DNA from 2 places in the Blautia sp. St.27G3 genome. Region 1 is predicted to be linked to the other one. Evidence: a T-box and tRNA genes for the amino acid it is inferred to sense, from the RefSeq annotation. Region 1 holds a T-box; the other holds one or more tRNA genes.

The links. The T-box of region 1 lies ahead of proS (proline--tRNA ligase). A T-box ahead of a tRNA ligase gene usually reads a tRNA of that ligase, here a tRNA-Pro.
Region 2: it encodes a tRNA-Pro, which carries the amino acid that the T-box ahead of proS (proline--tRNA ligase) is inferred to sense. The anticodon was not compared.

The regions. Positions count from the first base shown of each region.
Region 1 is NZ_BAAGFO010000001.1:1,708,246-1,711,660, reverse strand. It holds gene AC6I2O_RS08000 (xanthine dehydrogenase family protein molybdopterin-binding subunit) at 1-971, shown strand, start outside; T-box leader at 1,004-1,201, shown strand; gene proS (proline--tRNA ligase) at 1,333-2,772, shown strand; gene AC6I2O_RS07990 (ABC transporter substrate-binding protein) at 2,949-3,415, shown strand, end outside.
Region 2 is NZ_BAAGFO010000003.1:418,712-422,126, reverse strand. It holds gene AC6I2O_RS16125 (sensor histidine kinase) at 1-252, shown strand, start outside; gene AC6I2O_RS16120 (L,D-transpeptidase family protein) at 375-1,787, shown strand; tRNA gene AC6I2O_RS16115 (tRNA-Pro) at 1,988-2,062, shown strand; tRNA gene AC6I2O_RS16110 (tRNA-Gly) at 2,085-2,155, shown strand; gene AC6I2O_RS16105 (hypothetical protein) at 2,383-2,646, shown strand; gene AC6I2O_RS16100 (helix-turn-helix domain-containing protein) at 2,774-2,989, opposite strand; gene AC6I2O_RS16095 (helix-turn-helix domain-containing protein) at 3,110-3,322, opposite strand.

The DNA of each region.
Region 1 (3,415 bases):
GCGACATGGGAAACGGAAAGGTGCGCGGAGTCGGAATCGGGCTTGCAATGCAGGGTTCCGGTATTTCGGGCGTGGATGTCGGCTCAGCCGCACTGAAAGTCAATGATGAAGGCTTTTATACTTTGCGGATTGGCGCGGCTGATATGGGAACGGGATGTGATACGATTCTCGCGCAGATCGCGGCGGAAGTCTTGGAATGCAGTGTGGATGAGGTGACTGTTTTTGGTGCAGATACGGACGCCTCACCGTACGATTCCGGTTCGTATGCTTCCAGTACGACGTTTGTGACAGGGAAAGCCGTGGAATACGCGGCGACAGAGCTGCGGGAAAAGATCTGCGCGCTTGGAGCACGGATGCTCGGATGTGAGGCACAGGCAGTTTCGTTTGACGGAGAAAGGGTTTTATGTGAGTTGGATGGCCGAAGCGTAAGCCGTGCGGAGATTGCGTCAGCTTCCCAGTGTGGCAACACGATTGCTCTGGAGAGCAGTTATACGCATTCGTGCCCGACTTCTCCGCCGCCTTTTATGGCTGGCGCCGCAGAGGTGGAGGTTGATCTGGAAACGGGTGAGACGCAGGTGATTCAGTATGTGGCAGCTGTTGACTGCGGAACGCCGGTTAATCCGAATCTGGCCCGCGTGCAGGCGGAGGGCGGTATTTTACAGGGCATCGGTATGACTCTGACGGAAAATATCACGTACAATCAGGACGGAAAGGTACTGGAAAATTCTCTGATGCAGTATAAAATTCCAACGCGTCAGGATATCGGACATATCCGGGTGGAGTTTGAGAGCAGCTATGAAAAGCTGGGACCGTTCGGAGCCAAGTCAATCGGGGAGGTTGTGATTAACACACCGCTTCCGGCAGTGACCGCTGCCATACATAATGCCTGTGGAGTGTGGTTCAGGGAGCTTCCGATTACGCCTGAGAAGATTGTACTTGGACAGATGGAAAAGCGTAAAATCAGCACTTGACAAACGATTACGCCTCTTTTACAATCGACAGTAGTTGTGCAAGGAAGAAGATTAGTAGTCTCAGAGTGCCTTTCAGAGAGGAACCGGGTGGTGCGAGGTTCCAGGCGGCGGGGATGAACCGGCTTTGGAGCATCTGTGGGAAACCACAGCGCATTTCGGCGTTAACGAAAAAGAAAGAGAACAGCGAAGCTGTTAAAAAGGGTGGTACCGCCGGTATTCCGGTCCCTTGCAGGGATTGGAATATCAGCGGTTTTTTTCATCGTATTAGGAAACTTCGTCTCCCATACGATAAAAGCCTAGCGAGGCGCAATTGCGTTCGCCGCACGGCAGAGCAAAGGCAGGAAAATTAAGGAGGAAAACAATGGCAAAGGAAAAGAAACTTGTAGAAGCGATCACCTCGATGGAAGAGGATTTTGCACAGTGGTATACGGATGTTGTAAAAAAGGCGGAGCTGATTGATTACACGAGCGTAAAGGGCTGTATGGTGATCAAGCCGGCCGGGTATGCAATCTGGGAAAATATTCAGCATGAGCTGGACCGCAGGTTTAAGGAAACAGGCGTGGAGAATGTGTATCTTCCGATGTTTATTCCTGAGAGTCTGCTGCAAAAGGAAAAGGATCATGTGGAGGGCTTTGCACCTGAGGTAGCCTGGGTCACACATGGCGGGCTGGAACCGCTGCAGGAACGGCTCTGTGTAAGACCGACTTCAGAGACGCTGTTCTGTGATTTTTATGCAAATGACATTCAGTCTTATCGCGATCTGCCAAAGGTTTACAATCAGTGGTGCTCCGTAGTGCGCTGGGAAAAAACGACAAGACCGTTCCTGCGTTCCAGAGAGTTTTTGTGGCAGGAGGGCCATACGGCGCACGCGACCGCCGAGGAAGCAGAGGAAAGAACGATTCAGATGCTGAACGTGTATGCGAATTTCTGTGAGGAAGTGCTGGCGATTCCGGTGATCAAAGGCCGCAAGACAGACAAAGAGAAATTTGCGGGGGCAGAAGCTACTTATACAATAGAATCTCTGATGCATGACGGAAAAGCGCTGCAATCCGGTACGAGCCACAATTTCGGAGACGGTTTTGCAAAGGCATTCGGTATTCAGTTTGCAGATAAAGACAATACGTTAAAACACGTGCATCAGACTTCCTGGGGGATGACGACGCGCATGATCGGTGCGATCATCATGGTACACGGTGACAACAGCGGACTGGTGCTTCCTCCGAGAATCGCTCCGACACAGGTGATGGTGATTCCAATCCGCCAGCAGCAGGAGGGTGTGCTGGATAAAGCAGCAGAGATAAAAGCGGCGCTTCTGGCATCTGGGCTTCGTGCGAAGCTTGATGATTCAGAGAAGAGTCCGGGATGGAAGTTTTCTGAGCAGGAGATGCGCGGCATACCGGTTCGCATCGAGCTGGGACCGAAGGATATCGAGGCGGGGCAGGCTGTGATTGTACGCCGCGATACACGTGAAAAAGTGGTAGCGCCGATTGCAGAGCTGGCACAGAAGGTTTCTGAGGTTCTGGATCAGATGCAGAAGGATATGCTGGAGCGTGCCCGTGCGCATCGTGAGGCGCATACGTATACAGCGGTAACAAAGGAAGAATTTAAGGATATTGCAGACCATAAGCCAGGCTTTATCAGGGCAATGTGGTGCGGCTGCCAGGAATGTGAGGATGCGATCAAGGAAGAGATTGGAGTGACCTCAAGATGTATGCCGTTTGAGCAGGAAAAAATTGCTGAAACTTGTGTATTTTGCGGTAAACCGGCGTCAAAACTCGTATATTGGGGCAAAGCATATTGATATCCGCCCGACACGGACAAATGTATTTGAAAAATGTGCAAAATAGCTTGACAAACGTCGACGAAGTGAGTATTATTTGCAGTATGGCGCAGTTTAACCCATTACAGTGTTGCAATGCCAATGTACGGTAAAGGAATTTGACAGCTGCACCAAGAAAAAACAGGAGGTAAGGTATTATGAAAAAATTTGTTAAAGCGGCAAGTCTTGCACTTGCATCAGCGATGCTGCTTTCCACAACAGCTTTTGCAGAAGGTGACACATTCAAGATCGGTGCGATCGGACCGATGACCGGCGGAGCGGCAGCTTACGGTACAGCCGTAATGAACGCAGCTCAGATCGCAGTAGATGAGATTAACGAAGCAGGCGGCGTAAACGGATACCAGCTTGAGCTCAATCCGCAGGATGACGAGCATGATCCGGAGAAATCTGTAAATGCATACAATACACTGAAAGACTGGGGGATGCAGCTTCTGCTGGGTACCGTTACATCCGGACCGTGTATTGCTGTTGGAGCTGAGGCAGTAAATGACAATATGTTCCTGCTTACACCGTCAGGTTCTGCAGTTGACTGTATTACAGCAGGCGATAATGAATTCCGTGTATGTTTCTCTGATCCAGATCAGGGTGCTGCATCTGCAAAATA
Region 2 (3,415 bases), on a different contig from region 1:
GTTGCGGTTACGGTGGGACAAAGGGATGGCAAGGCGTTGCTGTCGGTGAAGGATTCCGGAATCGGCATACCAAAGGAGAGTCAGGAGCGTGTTTTCGAGCGTTTTTACAGGGTCGATAAAAGTCGTTCGAAAAAAACTGGAGGAACCGGGCTGGGACTTGCAATTGTGAAGCATATTGTAGCGCAGCATGGGGCAGAATTAAGGATGGAGAGTGTGCCGGGAGAAGGAACAGAGATGACGGTTATATTTTAAATGAATCTTAATATTCCTCCACTTGACTATTTTCTTGTAATAGTGCAATATTAAGAAGGAAATGGCTTGGGGAAGCCAGGGGGTAGTAAAAACAGAAAGAACAGAAGGGTAAGGGATCAAAATTGAAAAAAAAGAAAAAAGGGCTTAAGATTGCTGTTATTATTCTATTTTGTCTGGTAGCAGCCGGACTGGGTGCGCTGGGCTATTATTTGTATGAACAGGCAAACAGCGGTCTTTTTTTTGACGGAACAACGCTGAATGGTTATGATGTGACAGGCAAGAGCTGTAAGGAAGTACTGCTGATTCTGGAAAAGGATTACAGTGCGCCGAAGCTGGAGCTGAAAGAAAAAGGCGAGACTGCAAAAACGCTTACACTGGAAGATATGGGTTATACCATTGATCAGACGAAGCTTCTTAGCAATATTCAAAGCTGTATGAGGGAGCAGAATCTAAAGCTGTTGTTCAGCCTGATGGACGGTAATACGTTTGAGGTGGAAATTCCTTTTACATTTGATGAGGCGGTGTTTGAAGCGTCTGTGACCGCAGCAGGACTGGCACAGCCGCGAACGTCAAGTATTGACGCATCTCTGGAATTTAACGGAACAGAGTATTATATTGAGCCGGAAGTCTACGGAAATGAGATGGATGATGCGGATTTGCGGGTCATGGTTAAAGATTATGTAGACAGAATTGTTGCGAATAACAGACCACAGAAGGACTCTTCGCTGGATATTCCGGAATCGTTTTATTTTCTTCCGGCGGTTACGCAGGATGACGGAGAAATGAACGCACTGATGAACATTTATAACGCTTACTGCAAGGCGAAGATTACGATTACCTTCGGAGAGGAAAAAGAGGTGATTGACTGGTCTGTGATTCAGGAATGGCTGGACATTGCGGATGGAGAGGCGAGTCTTCGGGAGGAAGAAATCTACAATTATGCGTACGATCTGGCGGCGCGGTACGATACACTGTATTACCAGAGAGACTTTACAACGCATGATGGTCAGACGATCAGTTTTGAGTCCGGTGATTACGGTTATCAGATTGACAAGGATGCAGAGGCAGAGCAGCTGATCCAGGATATTCACGCCAATACTGAGACGGAGCGCGAACCAGTCTATGCAGTCAAAGGCTATAAGCGTAACGGCAGGGATGACATCTGTGGAAATTATGTAGAAGTCAATTTGTCGCAGCAGCATCTCTGGTTCTACAAGGACGGCGAGCTGATTGTGGAAACAGATATTGTTTCCGGACTTCCGAGAGATGGCAGAGGCACAGTGACCGGAATTTTCGGGATTCCGTATAAAAAGAGTCCGGAGGTTTTAAAAGGTGACACCTGGGAAGAGGATGTTACTTACTGGATGCCGTTCCATGATGGACAGGGACTCCACGACGCGCCGTGGCGTAGTTCATTTGGCGGCGGCATTTATCAGAGCAATGGTTCACACGGATGTGTAAACCTGCCTTCCGAAGCAGCACGGATTATCTACGAAAATATGGAAGAACGAATGCCGATTATTTTGTACTATTAAAAAAGACAGATTCCAGAGCGAACGGGCGTTTTCGCTGTTTGATTTGGAATCTGTTTTTGCTTCGCAAATCTATGGAAAACGGTCAGGAAAAAGGAAAGACCAGAAATTGTAAATGATTTTTGAAAAAGTTGTTGACTTTTGCGAAAGGCTATATTATAATTCAACTTGCGTCAAGCGAAGGACGCCTGGCAATACCGAAGCGGGGTGTGGCTCAGCTTGGCTAGAGCGCCTGGTTTGGGACCAGGAGGTCGCAGGTTCGAATCCTGTCACCCCGATTTTTCCAGGTATCGCATGCACGCGGGTGTAGTTCAATGGTAGAACACCAGCCTTCCAAGCTGGATACGTGGGTTCGATTCCCATCACCCGCTTCACGAAATAAGCATAAAAAACCAGTAAAATCAAGGGTTTGCAGCCTACACGGATGATAAAGCACGTGATAACTGTTGATAACTATTGATTAGAAAGGTAAGTTGGATGCTTGTTTTTTTTGTTGCTTCGTAAGAATCGTACATTTTCCTGATTGTATTTTTTGACTAAATAAAGTATAATGATGAAAATGAATGATAGCCCATTTCAAGGAGGTAGAAGAGAGTCAATGGGACAGATTAGAAGATCCAAATCACAGGTATTACAAGATAACATTGATAAGCTTAACGAGAAAATTCAGGCATATGAGCAGAATATTGTTGATACGAAAGCTCAGATTGAAACACTGAAGAACGAATTGACAACTATCCTTGAGAAGGAAGCTCGTGAAAAAGAAGAAGCTGACATGAAAGAATTGGCTAAACTGATGAAGAAGAAAAAAATTACGTTAGATGACATCAAAGAAATGATTGAAAAAACTGATACAGAATAAAGGGCAAAAAAATAAGGCGATACAATTAAGTATCGCCTTATTTTTTTATCTTTGTTTAAGAATTACAAGAAAAGAGGGAGTCTCATAAAAGTAATTAGGGAACACAACATTTTTAACACTGTGTTCCCTAATCTTCATTTGACTCATCTGGTACATATTCCATAATATCTTCTATGCGGCAGTCAAGAATTTTGCATAGATTATTTAGCGTGATGGTTTTAACAACCATATTATGCCGTAATCTGTGAAGTTGTGCTTTGTCAATTCCATAATCTTTAATCAGTTTGTACTGACTGATATTCTTTTCCTTCAGTGTTGACCATAGGCGGTCATATTTTATCATTTGGATGTCACCCCTTTATTAATATTTTAATGTGATACGGGCAACAAGGATATGGTGCGTGTGAACACTATAAATGGAGAATAAAAAAGGACATTGTAAAACTATGAAGTTTATAATGTCCTATTCATCCTTATCGTCTGGTACATATTCCATGATATCTTCAATCTGACATTCAAGTATCTGACAGAGTCTGTTCAATATAATCGTTTTGACAATCATATTTTTCCTTAGCCTTTGGATCTGCGCTTTATCAATCCCATAATCATTTATGAGTTTATATTGGCTGAGGTTTTTCTTTTTGATTGTAATCCATAAACGGTCATATTTTATCATGTGTTTCCCTCCTTCCTCTTGCATTTTAAGGTGCAATTGTTTATAATAATATGGTGTTTGTGCGCACCATATTATTATGAACGGAAGAATTAA